Linked DNA regions of Piscinibacter gummiphilus. The protein of the gene in region 1 interacts with the protein of each later gene in a pairwise test. Links are inferred from orthologs where the notes say so. Each region holds a gene or a part of one and is shown on either strand. Other genes may lie near its edges. The genes, in order: A4W93_RS27045 and aceE.

The links.
Region 2: the proteins of A4W93_RS27045 (region 1) and aceE interact in binary tests that used the Escherichia coli proteins (3 or more experiments, as listed by UniProt). The link is inferred for Piscinibacter gummiphilus from one-to-one orthologs.

What each region holds. Positions count from the first base shown.
Region 1 is NZ_CP015118.1:5,894,830-5,900,844, forward strand. Bases 2,127-5,126 are described here. They hold A4W93_RS27045 (ATP-binding cassette domain-containing protein), read right to left. Parts: upstream 4,506-5,126; coding sequence 2,748-4,505; downstream 2,127-2,747. Other genes in these bases: A4W93_RS27040 (ABC transporter permease), read right to left, coding at 2,127-2,751; A4W93_RS27050 (HlyD family secretion protein), read right to left, coding at 4,502-5,126. Also shown: A4W93_RS27030 (efflux transporter outer membrane subunit), read right to left, coding at 1-494; A4W93_RS27035 (ABC transporter permease), read right to left, coding at 509-1,621; more of A4W93_RS27040, read right to left, coding at 1,627-2,126; more of A4W93_RS27050, read right to left, coding at 5,127-5,506; A4W93_RS27055 (TetR/AcrR family transcriptional regulator), read left to right, coding at 5,596-6,015. UniProt on the Escherichia coli protein: Part of the ABC transporter complex YbhFSR that could be involved in efflux of cefoperazone. Probably responsible for energy coupling to the transport system.
Region 2 is NZ_CP015118.1:2,299,395-2,305,625, reverse strand. The notes cover bases 1,529-4,744. They hold aceE (pyruvate dehydrogenase (acetyl-transferring), homodimeric type), read right to left. Parts: upstream 4,435-4,744; coding sequence 1,729-4,434; downstream 1,529-1,728. Other genes in these bases: A4W93_RS10460 (PAS domain S-box protein), read left to right, coding at 4,615-4,744; aceF (dihydrolipoyllysine-residue acetyltransferase), read right to left, coding at 1,529-1,705. Also shown: lpdA (dihydrolipoyl dehydrogenase), read right to left, coding at 1-15; more of aceF, read right to left, coding at 41-1,528; more of A4W93_RS10460, read left to right, coding at 4,745-6,231. UniProt on the Escherichia coli protein: Component of the pyruvate dehydrogenase (PDH) complex, that catalyzes the overall conversion of pyruvate to acetyl-CoA and CO(2).

The DNA.
Region 1 (6,015 bases):
ACGCGCCCCCACAGGTCGAGCTCCCACGACAAGTCGAACCCGGCTTGGTACAGGTTATAGGGACCGACGAGCAACGGCACGATCTGCTCGCGCGGCAGGCCCAGGATGTCGATGAGGCGCGTGCTGCCGCCGAAGTCGCTCTGCCGCTGGCGGTTGACGCTGGCGTACGCCCCGACCTCGGGCCAGGCCCGGGCGTCGGCCGCCCCCCGCTGCACGCGCGCCTGCACGAAGTGCAGGGCCGCGGTGCGCAGGTCCGGGCTGCCCATCACGGCCTGCTCCTGCAGCTGGTTCAGCACGGGATCGCCGAACGCTTCCCACCAGCGCTCGGGAAGCTCCTCGCGGCCCGGCGGCAGGCGCAGCGATTCGTCCGCGCTGCGCCAGCGGGTCCAGTCGTCGGGGGCGGGTGAGGCCGGCTTCGTGAAGTCCGGGCCCGTGGTGCAGGCCGCCATCGCCAAGAGCAGGGCGAGCGCGGCGGCGATTCGATGCGTGGACATGGCAGGACCTCTCGTCAGGTCAGGCGGTGGCGGAACAGCCATGCGGCCAGCGGGAGCGTGACCGCCGCGACCGCGAGCATGGGAATGAAATCGGCCCCGACCTCGTGCAGCCCGGCACCTTCGAGGTACACCCGGCGGACCAGGTCGATGCCGAAGCGCAAGGGGTTCGCGTACGTGGCGATCTGCAGCACGCGGGGCATGTTGCCGGCCGGCGTGAGCAGGCCCGAGAGCAGCATGAGCGGCATGATCAGCAGGAACGTGGACAGCATCGCCTGCTGCATGCTCACCGAGAGCGCGGAGATCGACAGGCCGATGCCCACCGCGGCAATGGTGAAACACACGAGGCCCAGGTACATCACCCACGGCGATCCGCTCATCGGGATCTGGAACCAGAAGCGGACGACGAGCAGGATGATGGTGGACTGCACCAGCCCGACGAACATCGCCGGCAGGGCCTTGCCGACGAGGATCTGCATGGGCGTGAGCGGCGTGACCAGCAGTTGGTCGAACGTGCCCTGCTCGCGTTCGCGCGCCACCGACAGCGCGGCGATCAGCAGCGTCTGCAGCATGCTCAGCGCCGCGATCAGCGCGGGCAGGATGTTCCAGCGCGATTCGAGGTTGGGGTTGTACCAGGCCCGCCGCTCGATGCGCACCGGCGGAGCCAGGCCCCGCGCCTGGTTCAGGTCGGCCACGATCGCCCCCACGTAGGCTGCGGCCAGCCCCGCGGTGGAGGAGTTGCGTCCGTCGAGGATCACCTGCAGCGGCGCGGCGTCACCCGCCGCCAGCCGCGACTCGAAGTCGGCCGGGAAGCCGATCACCATCAGCGCGTCGTCGCGCTCGATCGCCTGCGCGACCTGGCGTGGACTGTCGAGCCAACCCACCCGCTGGAACACGCCGGTGCCATCGAGCCGGCTGACGAGGGCCGTCGAGGTCGCGCCACGGCTCTGGTCCAGCACGGCATAGCGCGCGTGGGTCAGGTCGAACGTGGCGGCGTAGCCGAACAGCAGCGACTGCATCAGCGCGGGGGCGAACAGGATGACCCGGCTGGCGGGATCCTTCAGCAGCGCCAGCAGCTCCTTGCGGCACAGGAACAGGACGCGCGAGACGGAAGCGAGGAAGCCGGTCATGGGCGTCAATCCAGGGTCTTGCGCATCTTGCGGGTCGTGGCGGCGAACAGCACGACGGCATAGAGCGTCAGGATCGTGCAGTCGCGCAACAGCATGCGGGTGCTGTCGCCGGCGAGGAACAGGGTCTTGATCAGGCCCATGTAGTGCGTGGCCGGCAGCACCTGGCTGATGCCCTGCACCACCGCCGGCATGTTGCGCAGGTCGAACACGAAGCCCGACAGCATCATGGCCGGCAGGAAGCTCGTGAGCAGGGCCACCTGGCTCGCCTTGAACTGGCTGCGGGTCACGGCCGAAATGAACAGCCCCAGCAGCAGCGATACCACGAGGTACAGCAGCGACGACACGACGATGGCCGCCAGCGATCCGCGCATCGGCACCTCGAACAGGAGCCGCGCGGCCAGCAGGCACATCACGAGGTCGATCGCGCCCACCACCAGGTAGGGCACGAGCTTGGCCAGCACGATCTCGGCGGGCCGCACCGGGGTCACGAACAGCGACTCGAGCGTGCCGCGCTCCCATTCGCGGGCGATCAGCAGCGAGGTCAGGAAGGCCCCGATGAGCGTCATCACGAGGGCCAGCAGTCCGGGCACGAGAAACCACGTGCTGGTGTTGGCCTCGTTGAACCACATGCGCTGCTCGATGCGGACCCCGGTGCCGCGCGGGCCGCCGGCACGGTCCGCCTGGTGCTGCGCGGCGGCGCCGATGGCGCCGGCCACGTAGCCCTCCACGGCGCTCGCGGTGCTCGAGTCGACGCCGTTGAGCAGGAGCTGGATGCGAGCCTGGCCCAGCGCCAGCTGCCGGGAGAAGTCCGACGGCACGCGCACGATGGCGCCGACGCGGCCGTTCCGCATCAGGGTCACCGCCTCGGCCATGTCCGGCGTGAAGACCGGGCTCAGGTAGGGCGAGCCCCGCAACCCGGCCACCACGTCGCGGGCGGCGGGCGAGCCGTCCTCCAGCACGACCGCCACCGGCGCGTCCTTCACGTCGAAGGACAGGCCGTAGCCGAACAGCAGGATCAGCATCACCGGCAGCAGCAGGCCCACCGCGAGGTTGGCGCGGTCGCGCAGCATCTGCCGCATCTCCTTGCGCATCAGGGCGACGAGTCGGCGGCCGACGCCCGTGCCGCTCACGGCGTCACCCCTCGCGCCGCCTGCCGCTCGCGGCGGCCTTGCTCGACGATGGCGATGAAGGCGCTGTCCATGTCGCGTGCCGCCTCACCGCCCTGGCGGCGCACCTCCTGCGGCGTTCCGAGCGCCAGCATCCGCCCGGCGTCCTGGATCGCGATGCGGTCGCAGTACTCGGCTTCCTCCATGAAGTGGGTGGTGACGACGACCGTGACCCCGCGCCGCGCCAGCGCCGTGATGGTGCGCCAGAACTCGCGCCGCGCGAGCGGGTCGATGCCGCTGGTGGGCTCGTCGAGGAAGAGGATCTCGGGCTCGTGCAGCAGGCCCGCCGCCATCGCGAGCCGCTGCTTGTAGCCCCCAGGCAGCTCGCCGCTGCTGGCCGCGGGGTCGAGGTGGAACTGGGCCAGCACGGCCTCCACGCGCGTGCGCAGCGCGTGGCCGCGGAGCCCGTAGGCGCCGCCGAAGAACTCGAGGTTCTCCCGCACGCTCAGGTTGCCGTAGAGCGAGAACTTCTGCGCCACGTAGCCGATGCGGGCGCGGGCCTGGGCACGCGCGTGCCGCAGGTTGAGTCCCGCCACCTCCAGGTGGCCGCCGCTGGCCGGCAGCAGGCCGCACAGCATGCGGAAGGTGGTGGTCTTGCCCGCGCCGTTCGGCCCCAGCAGCCCGAAGATCTCGCCGCGCCGCACGTCGAACGAGGTGCTCGCCACGGCGGTGAAGTCGCCGAACCGGCGCACGAGGTCGCGCACCACGATGACGGGCGCGTCCTCCACCGGCCGTGCGTCGCCGGCACCGGCCTCGGCGCGGGTGCCGGGCGGCGCGGCCTCGTGCTGCCGCAGCAGCATCATGAAGGCGTCTTCCAGTTCCTCCGGGCGCGCCTCGGCGACCGCACCGTCCAGCAGCGCCGCCAGCTGGTCGGCGGGCGCGTCGGGCTGGCGGATGAACCGAACGGCGCCGCCCTTCGGCACGGCGTCGACGATCAGGCCCTGTGCGTCGATCAGGCGTGCCTGCAGTTCGCGCGCCACCACGCCGGCCGGCGGCGCCACGTCGAAGGTCAACCCGCGCGCGCGCTCGCGCAACGCCGCCGGCGTGCCTTCGGCCAGCAGGCGGCCCCCGCTCATCACGAGGACGTTCGCGCAGCGTTGCGCCTCGTCCATGTACGCGGTGCTGACGATCACGCTCAGCTGCTCGTCATCCACCAGCTGCTGGACGATGGACCACAGGTCGCGGCGTGACAGCGGGTCGACGCCGACGCTCGGCTCGTCCAGCAGCAGCAGGTCGGGGGAGCGCACCAGCGTGCAGGCCAGCCCCAGCTTCTGCTTCATGCCGCCCGAGAGCTTGCCGGCCGGCCGCGCAGCGAAGGAGGCCAGGTCCGTCATGGCCAACAGGCGCGCGAAGCGCTCGTTCCGCAGCCGCGCGGGCACGCCGTGCAGGTCGGCATACAGGTCGAGGTTCTCCTGCACGCTCAGGTCCTCGTACAGGCCGAAGCGCTGCGGCATGTAGCTGATGCGGTCCTGCACGGCCTGCGGATCGGCCACCACGTCGACGCCCAGCACGTGCAGGCGCCCGGCGTCGGGCCTGAGCAACCCGGCCATCATTCGCATCAACGTCGACTTGCCCGCACCGTCCGGCCCCACCAGGGCGGTCAGGGCACCCGCCTGCACCGTGAACGAGAGGCCGTCGACCGCACGCAGCACACTGCCACCGGGCGCCGCGAAGGTCCGGCCCAGGCCCTCGGCCACGACGGTGGCGGCAGCACTCATCGCGGCGCGCCGGTGTCCAGCCGAACGCTCGCCGGCTGGCCCAGCCGCAGCACGTCGCCCGGGTCGTCGACCCGCACGCGCACCTCGTAGACCAGGCTGGTCCGCAGCTCCTCGGTCTGCACCGACTTCGGCGTGAACTCCGCCGAGGACGAGATGGCGCCCACCAGGCCGGACAGCGGCCGGTCCGGGGCGCTGTCGGTCCACACACGGGCCGGCATGCCGGGGCGGACCCGGCCGAGGTCGGGTTCGCCCACGTACACACGCACCCATTTCGGCTGCATCAGCGCCAACGCGTACACCGGCCGCTGCGGCGTGGCCATGTCGCCGGGCTCGAGCAGGCGCGAGCGGACGACCCCGTCGGCCGGCGCCTTGAGTTCGCCCAGCTCGATCTGGTGGGCGAGGAGGTTCAACTGGGCGATCGACGCGCCGAGCTGCGCGCGGGCCGCGGCGACGTCTTCCTTGCGGGCGCCACGTTCCACGAGGCGCAGCGCGTCCTCCTGTTCCGCGACCTTCGCGCGGGCCACCTGCGTGGACGACCGGGTTCGGTCGAGGTCCATCGCACTGACCCCGCGCCCGCCGGTCTCCGAGGCGATCTGTTCGAGCCGGGCCAGGTCCTGCCCGGCCCGCGCGGCGTCGCTGCGTGCGGCCTGCAGGCGGCTGCGCGCCTGCGCCACCTCTTCCGGACGGGATCCGTTTTCCAGCCGCAGCAGGCTCTGCTTCTGCACTTCGCTCTGCGCGCGGGCCTGCTCCGCCTGGAGCCGGAGGGTCTTCACGTCGAGGCGCGCCAGCACCGCGCCTGCCCGCACTCGGTTGCCCTCCTCCACGAGCATCTCGGCGACCCGGCCGCTGCCGTCGAAGGCCAGGGACACCTGGCGGAGGTCCACGTTGCCATGGAGCACCAGCGCGTCGGCGGGAGGGCGCTCCCGCCGTTGCCACCAGGCCGCGGCCGCGATCGACACCGCGATGGCAAGAACCAAGGCAACGATCAGCAGCTTCTTCATGGCATCCCCATCCCTGCATGCGATGCCGGCGACTTTAAATCTAATTTAAACTTCAAGGCAAGCACTGGCTCGGACCGGAGTCCGACACGATGACCAAGCCCCCTCCAAGACGCGCCTTGCGCACCGATGGCGACCTGACCAATGCCCGCATCCTCGAGGCGGCCGGCCCGCTGTTCGCCGCGAGCGGCTTCGCCGAGACGACCAGCAAGTCCGTCGCCCAGGCCGCCGGGGTCGATCTCGCATCGATCAACTACCACTTCGGCAGCCGCAACGGGCTCTACCAGGCCGTGCTCGCCGAGGCGCATCGCCGGCTGATCCGGCTCGAGACGCTGCGGCACATTGCGGCGGATGCGGGGTCGTCGGCGGACAAGCTCGCGCAGCTGCTCGAGATGCTCGCCGGTGTCGCTCTCGGCGAGCAGGGCTGGCCCGCGCAGGTGCTCGCACGCGAGATCCTGTCGCCCACGTCCAACGCCCTGGTGCTGCTCGACGCCGAGATCGCGCCGAAGGTC
Region 2 (6,231 bases), 3.6 Mb from region 1 along the record:
GTCGATGAGCGACATGGTTCTCTTTCCGTGAAGGTGGGGCTTAGAGCAGCACGCGGCGGAAGTCGCCGAGGATCTGCGCGAGGTACGCGTTGAAGCGGGCCGCCGAAGCGCCGTCGATCACGCGGTGGTCCCAGCTCAGGCTGAGCGGCAGCATCAGGCGCGGCTGGAAGGCCTTGCCGTCCCACACCGGCTCGGTCGTCGAGCGGCACACGCCGAGGATTGCCACTTCCGGGGCGTTGATGATCGGCGTGAAGTAGCGGCCACCGATGCCGCCGAGCGACGAGATCGAGATGCAGCCGCCGCTCATGTCGGCCGGGGTCAGCTTGCCGTCGCGGGCCTTCGCGGCCAGGGCGTTCATCTCCTGGGAGATCTGGATCACGCCCTTCTTGTCGGCGTCCTTGAGCACCGGCACCACGAGGCCGTTCGGCGTGTCCGCCGCGAAGCCGATGTGGTAGTACTGCTTCAGCACGATCTGCTCGCCGTCGAGCGAGGCGTTGAAGTCGGGGAACTTCTTCAGCGCGGCGACCATGGCCTTGATCAGGAACGCGAGCATCGTGACCTTCACGCCCGACTTCTCGTTCTCCTTGTTCAGCTGGACGCGGAAGGCTTCGAGTTCGGTGATGTCCGCATCGTCGTGGTTCGTCACGTGCGGGATCACGACCCAGTTGCGGTGCAGGTTCGCGCCCGAGATCTTCTTGATGCGCGACAGGTCCTTGCGCTCGACCGGGCCGAACTTCGTGAAGTCGACCTGCGGCCAGGGCAGCAGCCCCGGGAACGCGCCACCGCCGGCGGCGGCCGCGGCGGCGGGCGCCTTCCCCTGGGCCTGCGTGCGCACGCTGCCGTCCATCACGCCCTTGACGAAGTTCTGCACGTCGGCGTGGGTGATGCGGCCCTTCAGGCCCGAGCCACGCACTTCCGCCAGCGGAACGCCCAGTTCACGGGCGAGCTTGCGGATGCTGGGCGACGCGTGCGGCAGGCGGCCGGTGGCCGGCGGCGGTTCGGCGGCGGGCAGCGCGGCCGTGGGCACGACACGTTCGACCACCGGGGTCGACGGGGTTTCCGGTGCGGCGGCCGGCACCGAGGCGGCGGCAGGCGCCGGCGCCGCGGCAGCCGCAGCGGGGGCACCACCGGCCACTTCCAGCGTGGCCAGCACCGAGCCCTGGCTGACCTTGTCGCCGAGCTTGATCTTGAGTTCCTTGACCACCCCGGCGTGCGACGACGGGATCTCCATCGAGGCCTTGTCGCTCTCGACGGTGATCACGCTCTGCTCGGCCTTCAGCGTGTCGCCCACCTTGATGAACACCTCGATCACCGAGACGTCCTTGCTGTCACCGATGTCCGGCACCACCAGCTCGATGGTGCGGCTGCCACCGGCGGCGGCGGGGGCCGGTGCGGGTGCGGCGGCTTGAGCGGGTGCGGGCGCCGGAGCGGCTGCGGCGGGTGCCGGAGCCGGGGCGGCGGCACCACCTGCCGCTTCCAGCACCAGCACGATCGAGCCCTCGGCGACCTTGTCGCCGATCTTCACGCGCAGTTCCTTGATCACGCCGGCGGTGCTCGACGGGATCTCCATCGACGCCTTGTCGCTCTCCACGGTCACCAGCGACTGGTCCACCTTGATGGTGTCCCCCGCCTTGACCAGCAGCTCGATGACTTCGACTTCCTTGAAGTCCCCAATGTCGGGAACCTTGACTTCGACCAATGCCATGTCGTTTCTCCGGGTCTTCTTGTTCAGGCGTACAGCGGATTGATCTTGTCGGCCTTGATGTCGTACTTCTTGATCGCCTCGGCCACCTTCGCGGCGGGCACCGTGCCCTCCTCGGACAGGGCCTTGAGCGCCGCGACCACGATGTAGTGGCGGTTGACCTCGAAGTGCTCACGCAGCTTGCTGCGGAAGTCGCTGCGGCCGAAGCCGTCGGTGCCGAGGACCTTGAACGTGCGGCCCTTCGGCAGGAACGCGCGGATCTGGTCGGCGTACGACTTCATGTAGTCGGTGGACGCGATCACCGGGCCGGCATGCGGCTCGAGCTGCTGCGCGACGAACGGCACGCGCGGCGTGTCGGTGGGGTGCAGCAGGTTCCAGCGTTCGCAGTCCTGGCCGTCGCGGGCCAGTTCGTTGAAACTCGGGCAGCTCCACACGTTGGCGGCCACGCCCCATTCCTTCTCGAGCATCTCCTTGGCGGCGATGGATTCGCGCAGGATGGTGCCGCTGCCGAGCAGGTTCACGCGCGGCGTCTTCTTCGCGCCGGCCTGCAGCAGGTACATGCCCTTGATGATCTGCTCTTCGGTGCCGGCGGTCAGGCCCGGCATCGCGTAGTTCTCGTTGAGCAGCGTCAGGTAGAAGAACACGTTCTCCTGCTTCTCCACCATGCGCTTCAGGCCATGGTGCAGGATCACGCCCACTTCGTGCGCGAAGGTCGGGTCGTAGCTGATGCAGTTCGGGATCGTGCCGGCGAGGATGTGGCTGTGGCCGTCCTCGTGCTGCAGGCCTTCGCCGTTCAGCGTGGTGCGGCCCGACGTGCCGCCCAGCAGGAAGCCGCGCGCCTGCATGTCGCCCGCGGCCCAGGCCAGGTCGCCGATGCGCTGGAACCCGAACATCGAGTAGTAGACGTAGAACGGGATCATCACGCGGTTGTTCGTCGCGTACGACGTGGCCGCGGCGATCCAGCTGCTCATGCCGCCGGCCTCGTTGATGCCTTCCTGCAGGATCTGGCCGGCCTTGTCCTCGCGGTAGTACATCACCTGGTCCTTGTCGACCGGGGTGTAGAGCTGGCCCTGCGGGTTGTAGATGCCGATCTGGCGGAAGAGGCCTTCCATGCCGAACGTGCGGGCTTCGTCGACCAGGATGGGCACCGTGCGGGGGCCGAGGTCCTTGTCGCGCAGCAGCTGCGTCAGGAAGCGCACGTAGGCCTGGGTCGTCGAGATCTCGCGGCCTTCGGCGGTGGGCTCGAGCGTGGCCTTGAACGTGTCCAGCGCGGGGATGGTGAACGACTCGTCGGCCTTCGGGCGGCGCTGCGGCAGGTAGCCGCCGAGGGCCTTGCGGCGCTCGTGCAGGTAGCGCATCTCGGGCGTGTCGTCGGCCGGCTTGTAGAACGGCACCTCGGCGATCTTGTCGTCGGGGATGGGGATGTTGAAGCGGTCGCGGAAGATCTTCACGTCCTCGTCGACCATCTTCTTGGTCTGGTGGGCCGTGTTCTTGCCTTCGCCGATCTTGCCCATGCCGAAGCCCTTGACGGTCTTGATCAGCAGGACGGTGGGCTGGCCCTTGTGGTTCACGGCGCGGTGGTACGCGGCGTACACCTTCTGCGGGTCATGGCCGCCGCGGTTCAGGCGCCAGATGTCGTCGTCGCTCATCTTCGCGACCATCTCGAGCAGCTTGGGGTGGCGGCCGAAGAAGTTCTTGCGGACGAAGGCGCCGTCGTTGGCCTTGAAGGCCTGGTAGTCGCCGTCGAGCGTGTCCATCATGACCTTGCGCAGCAGCTCGTCCTTGTCGCGGGCGAGCAGCGGGTCCCAGTAGCTGCCCCACAGCAGCTTGATGACGTTCCAGCCGGAACCGCGGAACTCGCCTTCGAGTTCCTGGATGATCTTGCCGTTGCCGCGCACCGGGCCGTCGAGGCGCTGCAGGTTGCAGTTGACGACGAAGATCAGGTTGTCGAGCTTCTCGCGCGCGGCCAGGCCGATGGCGCCGAGCGATTCGGGTTCGTCCATCTCGCCGTCGCCGCAGAACACCCAGACCTTGCGCTTGGAGGTGTCGGCGATGCCGCGGGCGTGCAGGTACTTCAGGAAGCGGGCCTGGTAGATGGCCATCAGGGGGCCGAGGCCCATCGACACCGTCGGGAACTGCCAGAACTCGGGCATCAGCTTCGGGTGCGGGTAGCTCGAGATGCCCTTGCCGTCGACTTCCTGGCGGAAGTTGTTGAGCTGCTCTTCCGTGATGCGGCCTTCCATGAAGGCGCGGGCGTAGATGCCGGGGGAGCTGTGGCCCTGGATGTAGAGCAGGTCGCCGCCGTGGTCTTCGGTGGCGCCGTGCCAGAAGTGGTTGAAGCCGGCGCCGAACATCGTGGCCAGCGAGGCGAACGACGAGATGTGCCCGCCGAGGTCGCCGCCGTCGGCCGGGTGCAGGCGGTTCGCGCGCACCACCATGGCCATCGCGTTCCAGCGCATGTAGGCGCGCAGGCGCTCTTCCATCTCGAGGTTGCCGGGGCAACGCTCTTCCTGGTCGGCGGGGATGGTGTTCACGTACGCCGTGGTCGCGGAGAACGGCATGTCGATGCCGACCTGGCGGGCGTGGTCGATGAGCTGTTCGAGCAGGAAGTGCGCACGGTCGCCCCCTTCGGTCTCGATCAGGGCCGACAACGCATCCAGCCACTCACGGGTTTCCTGCGAGTCGGCGTCGTTCGCCGAGGCGCCAAGGAAGGATTCAGGCAGGGCCGACATCACGATCTCCTCTAATCACGGTTCAAGGTGGCGCGGAGTGTCGCACAAGGCGAAAGAATTCCCAAATTGTGCAAAACCGTTTCTTATCGTGAAATTCACCAGTGGAACCAAGGGTTCCCTCCGTATCGCAATGCGGAGTGGCGAACCGTTCGACCACCCCGCAGCCTCGATAATCGACGGATGCAGCCCGTGAAAGTACCGCCCGCTCCACCCACTCCCGGCAGTGACCTCGCCAAGCGCCTGTTCGGCACCTGGTGGCGCCGCCAGTCGCCGTCCCGCCAGGATCGTTACGCCACCCTCGGGCCGCTCGTCTCCGTGCTGCTGTTCCTTGCCGCGATCATCTCGGCGTTCTGGTACCTCCGCAATGAGGAATTGGAGAGAGAGCAGGAATCCGTCAAACGGGATACCGAGATCGCCCAACAACAGGTGCGCCTGCGCCTGATCGAAAGCCAGGAGCAGTTGATCCGGATGGCGCGCGACATCGCCACGCGCGCCATCAAGCCCGACGGGTTCGTGCAGCCGGCGGCCGGCTTCGCACGCGAGCGCCCCGAGATCACCCACCTGATGTGGGTCGATGCCGACCTGCGGCGCCAGGCGAGCTACTCCAGCGCCAACATGCACATGCAGGTCGAGAGCAGCCCCGAGGAACTCGACCGCTCGCTGCCCATGCCCCACCGCGAGGGCGTGCCCGAGCGCACCTTCGAGGCCACGCAGCAGCTGCGCTACCCCACGTACTCGATCCCGTACCTGAACGGCTTCGGCCACTGGGTGTTCCAGCTGCAGGTGCCGCTGATCGACAACAACCGCTTCGCCGGCACGCTGATCGCCGAGTACTCGGTCGAGGCGCTGGTGCGCTACTTCATCCCGGCCGACGTCTCGAACCGCCACGTGGTCACGGTGATCGACTCGCAGGACAAGGTGCTCTCGAGCACCGTGATGCTGATGCCCGGCCAGATCGCCCGGCCCGCGTCCATCGTCCACGACGTGCCGCTCGCCCCGGCCGGCAACGGCCTGAAGCTGCGGGTGCAGGGCTACCGCACCTCCATCGGCCTCATCAGCAACACCCTCTTCTGGATGGTGGCGGCACTGAGCACCCTCACCGTCTGGATGCTGCTGGGCACTTGGCGGCACATGCGCCGCCGGCTGCAGATGCAGAACACCCTGGTCAGCGAGACGAACTTCCGCCGCGCGATGGAAAACTCGATGCTGACCGGCATGCGGGCCATGGACATGGAAGGCCGCATCACCTACGTGAACCCCGCCTTCTGCGCGATGACGGGCTTCAACGAGCAGGACCTGATCGGCCACCTGCCGCCCTTCCCCCACTGGCCGCCCGACCGCTACGACGAGAACAACCGCCTGCTGCAGCAGGAGCTGCAGGGCCGCAGCCCGGCCGGCGGCATCGAGGTCAAGGCGATGCGCAAGGACGGCAGCCTGTTCGACGCCCGCATGTACGTGTCCCCGCTGATCGACCCGAAGGGCGTGCAGACGGGCTGGATGACCTCGATGACCAACATCACCGAGGCCAAGCGCGTGCGCGACCAGCTGTCGGCGTCCCACGAACGGTTCACCACGGTGCTGGAGGGGCTCGACGCGGCCGTGTCCGTGCTGTCCGTGCAGCAGGGCGAGCTGCTGTTCGCGAACCGCTCGTACCGCCTCTGGTTCGGCGCCGAGGCCCGCGGCCACGCGGCGCTGGCCGGCGGCGAGTCGGCGCCCGCGCTGCTGGGCGACTTCGGCGACTCGGTCGACAGCTTCGGCGGCCTGCCCACCCAGGAGCTGACCGAGGCCGGCTCGGAC